3 linked regions of the Neorhizobium galegae genome follow. The main gene of each other region encodes a partner of the protein of the gene in region 2 in a complex. Links are inferred from orthologs where the notes say so. Each region holds a gene or a part of one and is shown on either strand. Other genes may lie near its edges.

Evidence for each region.
Region 1: the proteins of accD (region 2) and LZK81_RS20310 are in contact, whole or in part, in a solved structure (PDB 8UXZ), measured with the Escherichia coli proteins. The link is inferred for Neorhizobium galegae from one-to-one orthologs.
Region 3: the proteins of accD (region 2) and accB are in contact, whole or in part, in a solved structure (PDB 8UXZ), measured with the Escherichia coli proteins. The link is inferred for Neorhizobium galegae from one-to-one orthologs.

The regions. Positions count from the first base shown.
Region 1 is NZ_CP090095.1:4,133,487-4,136,424, reverse strand. The notes cover bases 79-2,859. They hold LZK81_RS20310 (acetyl-CoA carboxylase carboxyltransferase subunit alpha), read right to left. Parts: upstream 2,056-2,859; coding sequence 1,102-2,055; downstream 79-1,101. Other genes in these bases: xerD (site-specific tyrosine recombinase XerD), read right to left, coding at 2,119-2,859; LZK81_RS20315 (L,D-transpeptidase family protein), read right to left, coding at 79-920. Also shown: more of LZK81_RS20315, read right to left, coding at 1-78; more of xerD, read right to left, coding at 2,860-2,938. UniProt on the Escherichia coli protein: Component of the acetyl coenzyme A carboxylase (ACC) complex. First, biotin carboxylase catalyzes the carboxylation of biotin on its carrier protein (BCCP) and then the CO(2) group is transferred by the carboxyltransferase to acetyl-CoA to form malonyl-CoA.
Region 2 is NZ_CP090095.1:17,739-20,662, reverse strand. The notes cover bases 1-2,767. They hold accD (acetyl-CoA carboxylase, carboxyltransferase subunit beta), read right to left. Parts: upstream 1,949-2,767; coding sequence 1,052-1,948; downstream 1-1,051. Other genes in these bases: trpA (tryptophan synthase subunit alpha), read right to left, coding at 1,988-2,767; LZK81_RS00110 (bifunctional folylpolyglutamate synthase/dihydrofolate synthase), read right to left, coding at 1-1,018. Also shown: more of trpA, read right to left, coding at 2,768-2,827; trpB (tryptophan synthase subunit beta), read right to left, coding at 2,829-2,924.
Region 3 is NZ_CP090095.1:1,670,371-1,673,486, forward strand. Bases 145-3,103 are described here. They hold accB (acetyl-CoA carboxylase biotin carboxyl carrier protein), read right to left. Parts: upstream 1,873-3,103; coding sequence 1,417-1,872; downstream 145-1,416. Other genes in these bases: accC (acetyl-CoA carboxylase biotin carboxylase subunit), read right to left, coding at 145-1,407; aroQ (type II 3-dehydroquinate dehydratase), read right to left, coding at 1,901-2,338; LZK81_RS08385 (DsbA family protein), read right to left, coding at 2,472-3,103. Also shown: aat (leucyl/phenylalanyl-tRNA--protein transferase), read right to left, coding at 1-52; more of accC, read right to left, coding at 61-144; more of LZK81_RS08385, read right to left, coding at 3,104-3,116. UniProt on the Escherichia coli protein: This protein is a component of the acetyl coenzyme A carboxylase complex; first, biotin carboxylase catalyzes the carboxylation of the carrier protein and then the transcarboxylase transfers the carboxyl group to form malonyl-CoA.

The sequences.
Region 1 (2,938 bases), 4.1 Mb from region 2 along the record:
TTGTCGGCGACCACGGCCTTGCGTTCGGCTTCGGTCGGTTCATACCAGACCTTGCCGTCGAATTTCTCCAAGGCCTTCTCGTAGGCGACCTGATAGGTCTTTTCGTAGGAGGTCAGCGCCGAAACGAGCGCGGGAGGCGTCGACATGGGCGGGCAGGCGCTGGCGGGAGCAAACGTGCCATTGCCGGAGAGCTGCTGGTTGAAAACGTATTTCTTCTCGCAGACATTGACTTCCGGCGGACGCTTGGTGACTTCGAAATTGTCGTAGCCGACCTTGATCATCTTCCAGAAGTCGAAGTTCTGGCTGTCGCGGTGGCGCACCATGTTCTCCGCGGTCATGCGGAAGGGGAGAGCCTGGAGCTGCACGGAGGTCTGGCCGCCCTTGAAGGCGTCGCGCGCAAAAGCGTAGATTTCCAGAACCTGTTCGTCGGTCATCGAATAGCAGCCGGACGACGAGCAGGCGCCATGGATCATCAGGTTCGAACCGTTGCGGCCGTTTGCGGCGTCGTAGCGGTTCGGGAAGCCGGTATTGATGGCGAGATAATATTTGGAATTCGGGTTCAGGTGTGCCGGCGTCAGGCTGTAGAAACCTTCCGGGGCCTGGCGGTCGCCTTCCTTGACCTTCGGGCCGAGCTTTCCGGACCAGGCGCAGATGTCGTAGCTCTTGATCACCTCGAAACGGTTGTCGGCCCTGGCCTTCCAGACTTCCAGCTTGCCCTCTTCCTTGAGGATGCGGATCATGATCGGCGAAGTGCGCGGCATGTTCTTCTTCTGCATCTCGGCGAGAATGCTCGAAGGCAGGGGCTGCTCGACCTTGTTCTTGACGCTCTTCAGGTCGATGCTCGCGGAATCGAGCGTGTCGTTGCAGCCCGTCAGGGCAGTTGCCACGAGGAGAGCAAAAGCGATGTGTTTCAGGCGCATCGGTACGGACCACATAGACTTGGAACGACGAAAGAATTCGGTACAGGACTTCTATGAATAAAGCGGTAATCTTTACATATTCTTAACCGCTTGCGCCGGCCTGTCCAGCAAAACCGCCCGGCACCCAATGTTATCAGCAATATGGCCAAATTTGGCTATTGGCGTGGCGGAGGCCCGAAGATCAGAGATTGCGGCCGATATCGAGGAATTTCTGCCGGCGCGCAGCCCGCACTTCGTCGCCCGAAAGCCTGCCGAGATCTTCCAGCGCCGAAGCGATGACCTTGCCCGTCGCGGTGATGACGGCCTCGGGTTCGCGATGCGCGCCGCCGACCGGCTCCGGAATGATGTCGTCGATGATGCCAAGGCCCTTCAGGTCTTCGGCGGTGATCTTCATGTTGGTCGCAGCTTCGCGTGCGCGGGTCGAATCGCGCCAGAGGATCGATGCCGCACCTTCCGGCGAGATGACCGAATAGATCGAATGTTCGAGCATGTAGACGCGGTTGCCGGTGGCAATCGCGATCGCGCCGCCGGAGCCGCCTTCGCCGATCACGACCGAAACCATCGGCACTTTCAGGCCGAGGCACATTTCGGTCGAGCGGGCGATGGCCTCCGCCTGGCCGCGTTCCTCGGCGCCGACGCCGGGATAGGCGCCTGCGGTGTCGATGAGGGTGATCACGGGCAGGTGGAAACGATCGGCCATTTCCATGATCCGGATCGCCTTGCGATAGCCTTCCGGACGCGGGCTGCCGAAATTGTGCTTCAGGCGGGTCTTGGTGTCATGGCCCTTTTCCTGGCCGATAACGGCAACGGCCATGCCGTTGAAGCGGGCAAGGCCGGCCTGGATGGCGGCGTCCTCGCCGAAATTGCGGTCGCCGGCGAGCGGCGTGAAATCGGTGAAGAGATGGGCGGAATAATCGAGGAAATGCGGTCGCTGCGGATGGCGCGCGACCTGCGTTTTCTCCCAGGCACCAAGCTTGGAATAGATTTCCCTTGTGGCTTCCCTGACCCGGGTCTCCAGCCTGCCGATTTCCTCGGACGTATCGATGCTTTCGTCCTCGGAGGCGAGCTTTTTGAGCTCGTGAATCTTGCCTTCGAGGTCCGAGATGGGCTTTTCGAAATCGAGATAAGTCTGCATGAGAGCCGGTTTCCGGTTGTTTTATCTCAGGAACACGGAGTTCCCATTTTGTGTTTGGGGCCTCTAATCCCGGTTTTTGGCCTGTTTTGCAAGAGGGTGGTGTGTTTGAACCAGCTCTCGCAGCCTTTCTTCCAGTACATGCGTGTAGATTTGAGTGGTGGAAATGTCGGAATGGCCGAGCAGTTCCTGCACAACTCGAAGGTCTGCCCCATTCTGGAGGAGGTGGCTTGCGAAGGCATGGCGCATCACATGGGGAGAGATTGCGGCGGCTCTAAGTCCGGCGCGCGCCGCCAGACCCTTGAGGTCGCGGGCAAATACCTGCCTCGGTAAATACCCCTCCTTGCCGGCGGACGGGAAGAGCCAGGGACTGTCGCCTGTCTTGGCGAGCGAGGCCTGGCGGGCCAGGCCATAGGGTCCGAGGGCGGCGATCGCCGACCGGGATAGCGGCACCAGCCGTTCCTTGTTGCCCTTGCCGCGGATGATCAGAAAGCGTCCTTCCTGATCGAGAACCTTGACCGGCAGCGACACGAGTTCGCTGACGCGCATGCCGGTTGCGTAGAGAAGTTCGAGCAGCGCCAGCATTCTGAGCCGCGCAAGCTGATCCGGGCCGGGTTCGGCGGCTTCCCTTGCGGCCAGGTCCAGGAGCCGCGTCACGTCGTTCTCGCTCATGATCTTCGGCAGCGAGCGGCCTTTTTTCGGTGCATCGAGGACGGCGGTGGGATCGTCGCCGCGCAGGCCCTCGGCATAGAGGAATTTGTAGAACTGCCGCATGGCCGACAGTTTTCTCGCCTGGGACGAGGCAGCAAAACCTTGGGCGCCGAGATGGGCGAGATAGGCTGAGAGATTGGCGCTTTGCGCCGTCAGGGCCGAAGCGTTGCCGGCG
Region 2 (2,924 bases):
AGGCCATTGCCTCGGCGATCACCTCGCCGGCGCCGGGATTGTGCCCGCCATCCAGCCAGATTTCAGAGCCTTCGGGCGCATATTGGAGTAGTTTGCCTTCGGTCAGCTTCTGGAGGCGGGCCGGCCATTCGACGGCCGCCATCGCCTTTTCCATCATCGCTTCGGTGACGGTAAAGCCAGCAGCCTTGACGGCACGAATGGCGGCGGCAGCATTGGCATATTGATGGCGGCCCGGCAGCCGCGGCAGCGGCAGATCGGCAAGACCGAATTCGTCCTGGTAGATCAGCCGGCCGAACTCCTCGTGGGCGGAAAATTCCTGGCCGTAAACGGCGGTCGGACAGCCGAGCCGGTCGGCGGTCGAGACCAGCACGTCGCGGGCCGCTTCGAATTCCTGATGGCCGATGACGACGGGACGGCCGCGCTTCATGATGCCGGCCTTTTCGGCGGCAATCAGTTCGACCCGATCGCCGAGATAGGCCTGATGATCGAGCGAGATCGGCATGATGACCGAAACGGCCGGATCGGAAATGACGTTGGTGGCATCGAAGCGGCCACCGAGGCCGACCTCGAGGATCACCGCATCGCCCGGCTGTTCGGAGAACAACAGGAAAGTCGCGGCCGTCAGGATTTCGAAGACGGTGATCATCTGGCCGTCATTGGCCGCCGCGATGCGCCGCAGGGCATCTGCCAGCATCTCGTCGCTGACGATCTGGCTGCGGCCGCCCTTGACGCCGATCCGATAGCGTTCGTGCCAGTGCACGAGATGTGGGGACGTGTGGACATGCGTCGCGTAACCGCCCGCCTCGAGCAGGGCGCGGCAGAAGGCGGTCACGGAGCCCTTGCCGTTGGTGCCGGCCACATGGATGACCCGCGGCAGCTTCTTGTGCGGATTGCCCAGCATTTCGAGCAGGCGGGTAATTCTGTCGAGCGAAAGATCGAAACCCTTCGGATGAAGGGTCATCAGTCGTTCAATTTCCCGCTCGGCCTCGCTCACAACGGGCTCGTTCATGGTCGTCATCCCGCCGCTCCGGCTTTCGATGCTCTCTTTCGGTCAAGCGCTGAGCGCGATGGGCGCCGGGAGCGCTTCCTGGACAGGCTGTTTCGTCAGCATCTTCAGGGTTTTGGCCAGCGTCGACGGAATGTCGTGGCGCTTCACCACCATATCGACCATGCCATGCTCCAGCAGGTATTCCGAGGTCTGGAAACCTTCCGGGAGCTTTTCGCGCAGCGTCTGCTCGATGACGCGCTTGCCGGCGAAACCGATTTCAGCGCCCGGCTCGGCGATATGGACATCACCCAGCATGGCATAGGAGGCGGTGACGCCGCCGGTCGTCGGGTTGGTCAGGACGACGATATAAGGCAGGCCCGCTTCCTTCAGCATGTCGACCGCGACCGTGGTGCGCGGCAGCTGCATCAGCGACAGGATGCCTTCCTGCATGCGCGCGCCGCCGGAAGCCGGGAAGATCACCAGCGGGCATTTTTCGGTCACGGCCCGTTCGCAAGCCCGGACGATCGCCTCGCCGGCCGCCATGCCGAGCGAACCACCGATGAAGTTGAATTCATGGACGATGGCCACGAGCTTGAGGCCCTGGACTTCGCCGAGACCGGCGAGGATCGTGTCCTCCTGCTCGGTCTTGATGCGGCTGTCCTTCAGACGGTCGGCATAACGCTTCGAATCGCGGAATTTCAGCGGATCCTGGGCGACCTTCGGCTGCGGAAACGCTTCGAAGACACCGCCGTCGAAGAGATCGACGAGACGGGACTTGGCGGGCATCTTCATGTGGAAGCCGGAAGCGGGGATGACCCACTTGTTTTCTTCCAGGTCCTTATGAAAGACCATTTCCCCGGTTTCCGGGCACTTGATCCAGAGATTTTCCGGAACGTCCCGGTTGGGACGACCGAGCATGGAGTTGATGCGCGGCCGGACGTAATTGGTGATCCAGTTCACTTGGCGTACTCCCGATTAACTCAAGCCTAATGTGGGAAACTATTCGGCGGCAACAAGGCGGGCAGCGCGCACGCCGGTTGCAAGGCCCCGAACCAGGGTTGCGACTGCAGCCACGGTATCCGGACCGGCCTTGCCATCCTTGGTGAGGCTGCCGGCGATCTGGCTGACGATTGCCGAGCCGACAACGACACCATCCGCCGCAGCGCCGATTGCCTTGGCGTGATCGGCGGTCTTGACGCCGAAACCGACACAGACCGGCAGAGCCGTATGGCCCTTGATGCGGTTGACCGCGCCGGATACCAGCGACGGATCGGGCAGCGCCGAACCGGTAATGCCGTTCATCGAGACGTAATAGACGAAGCCGGAGGTGTTTTTGAGAACAGCCGGCAGACGCTTGTCGTCGGTAGTCGGCGTGGCAAGCCTGATGAAGTTGACGCCCTTTGCAAGCGCCGGGATGCAGAGCTCGTCATCCATTTCCGGCGGCAGGTCGACGACGATCAGGCCGTCGATGCCGGAGGCGATCGCGTCATCGAGGAATTTCTCGACGCCGTAGACATAGATCGGGTTGTAGTAGCCCATCATGACGATCGGCGTCTCGGCATCGCCTTCGCGGAACCTGCGTGCGAGTTCGAGCGTCTTTGCGAGCGTCTGGCCACCCTTCAGGGCGCGCTGGCCGGCCATCTGGATCGCCGGGCCGTCGGCCATCGGATCGGAGAACGGCATGCCGAGCTCGATGATATCGGCGCCGGCGCCGGGCAGCGCTTTCATGATGCCGAGCGAGGTCTCGAAGTCCGGATCGCCGCCCATGAAATAGGTGATCAGGGCGGGGCGGCCTTCTGCCTTGAGGGCCGCGAAACGATTGTCCATGCGTGTCGTCATATCACACTTCCATTCCGAGAATCTTGGCGACGGTGAAGATATCCTTGTCTCCACGGCCCGACAGATTCATCAGGATGATTTCGTCCTTGCCCATCTT
Region 3 (3,116 bases), 1.7 Mb from region 2 along the record:
ACAGGATTTCCGGGGTTATCGCCGGGTAATATCTGCCGCGTCGCCCTGCCATCGATCTCCCTAATGCGTCTTGTCGCCGGCGAGATATTGCTCCAGCCAGTGTATGTCATAATCGCCGTTGGCGATATCCGGATTGTCGACCAGGTCCTGGAAAAGCGGCAGCGTCGTCTTGATGCCGTCCACGACGAACTCGTCCAGCACGCGCCGCAGACGCATCATGCATTCGACGCGGGTGCGTCCGTGCACGATCAGCTTGCCGATCAGGCTGTCGTAATAGGGCGGGATCTTGTAGCCGGCATAGGCGCCCGAATCGACGCGCACGCCGAGGCCGCCCGGTGCATGGAAATGCGTAATCGTGCCGGGCGACGGCACGAAGGTGCGCGGGTCCTCGGCATTGATGCGGCATTCGATGGCATGGCCGGAGAACACGATGTCTTCCTGGCGCACGGACAGGCCGCCGCCGGAGGCGACGCGGATCTGTTCGTGCACGAGGTCGATGCCGGTGATCGCTTCGGTGATCGGATGTTCGACCTGAAGGCGGGTGTTCATTTCGATGAAATAGAACTCGCCGTTTTCGTAGAGGAACTCGACCGTGCCGGCGCCGCGATACTTCAGCTTGCGCATGGCATCGGCGCAGATCTCGCCGATCTTCATGCGCTGCTCGACATTGAGGGCAGGGGAATTGGCTTCTTCCCAGACCTTCTGGTGGCGGCGCTGCAGCGAGCAGTCGCGCTCGCCGAGATGAATGGCATTGCCTTCACCGTCGCCGACGACCTGGATTTCGATATGGCGCGGTTTCCCGAGATATTTTTCCATGTAGACGGCATCGTTGCCGAAAGCGGCGAGCGCTTCGGAACGGGCAGTCGACACGGCTTCGTCGAGATCGGCCTCAGTCTTGGCGACCTTCATGCCACGTCCGCCGCCGCCGGCCGTTGCCTTGATCAGCACCGGGAAGCCGATCTGGCGGGCGATTTCCATCGCATTCTCGGGCTTCACTTCGCCATCCGAGCCGGGAACGACGGGAATGCCGAGTTGCTGCGCGGTCTGCTTGGCGGTGATCTTGTCGCCCATGATGCGGATATGGTCGGCGGTCGGGCCGATGAAGGTGATGCCGTGCGCGTCGAGGATATCCGCGAACTTGGCGTTTTCCGACAGGAAGCCGTAGCCCGGATGCACGGCGTCGGCGCCGGTGATTTCGCAGGCGGCGACGATCTGGTGAATGTTGAGATAGCTGTCGCGCGAGGGCGGCGGACCGATGCACACACTTTCGTCGGCAAGCCGCACATGCATGGCGTCGGCATCCGCAGTGGAATGGACCGCGACGGTCGCGATGCCGAGTTCCTTGCAGGCGCGAAGCACGCGAAGCGCGATTTCACCGCGGTTGGCTATGAGGATCTTGGAAATCATGGATGCGCCTTACTCGATGACGACGAGTGGCTGGCCGTACTCGACGGGCTGAGCGTCGTTGACCAGGATTTCCGTGACCTTGCCGGAGCGCGGCGCTGGAATCTGGTTCATCGTCTTCATGGCCTCGATGATCAGCAGCGTCTGGCCTTCCTTGACGGTGGCGCCGACTTCGACGAAGGCGCGCGAACCCGGGGCCGGGGAGAGGTAGATGGTGCCGACCATCGGCGCAGTGACCGCGTTCTTGTTGTCCTGGATTGCCGGCGCTGCTGCGGCTACGGGAGCTGCAGCCGGGGCATAGGCGGGCGCTGCGACCGGAGCCTGGACATATTGAGTCGTACCGACGCGCGATACACGAATACGCACATCGTCCTGTTCGACTTCGATCTCGGTGAGGTCGGTATCGTTGAGGATGTTCGCGAGGTCGCGGATCAGTCCCTTGTCGATACCGTTCTTCTTGTCAGACATGGCAAACCCTATTGTTCTGTTTATCTTGTCAGGCGGTAATGGATTTCAAGGCGTGCAGCGCCAGAATGTAGCTCGCGGTGCCAAAACCGCAGATCACGCCCTTTACCGCCGGTGCGATCATCGAATGATGGCGGAACTCCTCCCGCGCGTGGACATTCGAGATATGAAGCTCGATCACCGGCACGGAGATCGCCTTGATGGCGTCGTGCAATGCAATCGAGGTATGGGTATAGGCGCCTGCGTTGATGGCGACGCCGACGGCTTTTTCATTGGCCTCGTGCATCCAGTCGATCAGCACGCCTTCGTGATTGCTCTGGCGAAAATCGACATCGAAGCCGAGTTCCCTGCCGGCGGCGATACAGTCCTTCTCGACGTCCTTCAGCGTGGCCGCACCGTAGATGCCTGGCTCGCGCTTGCCCAGCATGTTGAGATTGGGGCCGTTGAGGACGAAGATCGTCTTGCTCATCACTGATCTATTGTTCCATGCAAAAATTCAGGGGCCACCTATAGACCGCCGAGGCGGCAAGGGAAAGCCCCCGCCGCGCCGAAAGCCCGGGAGTCCACTGCGATGGAACATCTGTCGGTCAGAGGGTGTCCTGTCAGCAGGTCGCCTTGCCGCAGGCGCGCACGTTGGCGACCTTCTGCTCGATGGTTTCGAGGCCGACGGCGCCGAAGACGGCTTCGTCGCCGACCACATAGGTCGGCGTGCCGGTGATGCCGATCGCGTTGGCGAGCTGGTAGGCGCCGCGCACCAGGTCGTCGTTCGGCTGGTCGGCCATCGACTTGCGGATCGCTGCCTCCTTGACGCCGAGCGCCCCGGCGACCGCGATGGCCGTCGCTTCCGAGGCGTGGGGCTTGCCGCTGAGCAGTTCGCGATGGAATTCCGCATATTTTTCCGGCGCGACCAGGCGCACGGCGTTGGCCACCCGATGAGCGGCGACCGAGTCCGGTCCGAGGATCGGGAATTCCTTGAGGATGAAACGGACGTTCTTATCCTTGGAAAGGATGTCGTCCATGTCGGAGAGCGCCCGCTTGCAGTAGCCGCAATTGTAATCGAAGAATTCGACGACCGTGACGTCGCCCTTCGGATTGCCGAGCGTGATGTCGGTCGGCGAGGAGAAGATCGCCTGCTTGTTGTCCGCGATCCCCTTGGTCGATTGCTCGACGCGCTGGGTCTGCTGCTTGGCCTCCAGCGCGTTCTGGACTTCGACCAGCACTTCCGGGTTCTGCAGCAGGTATTCGCG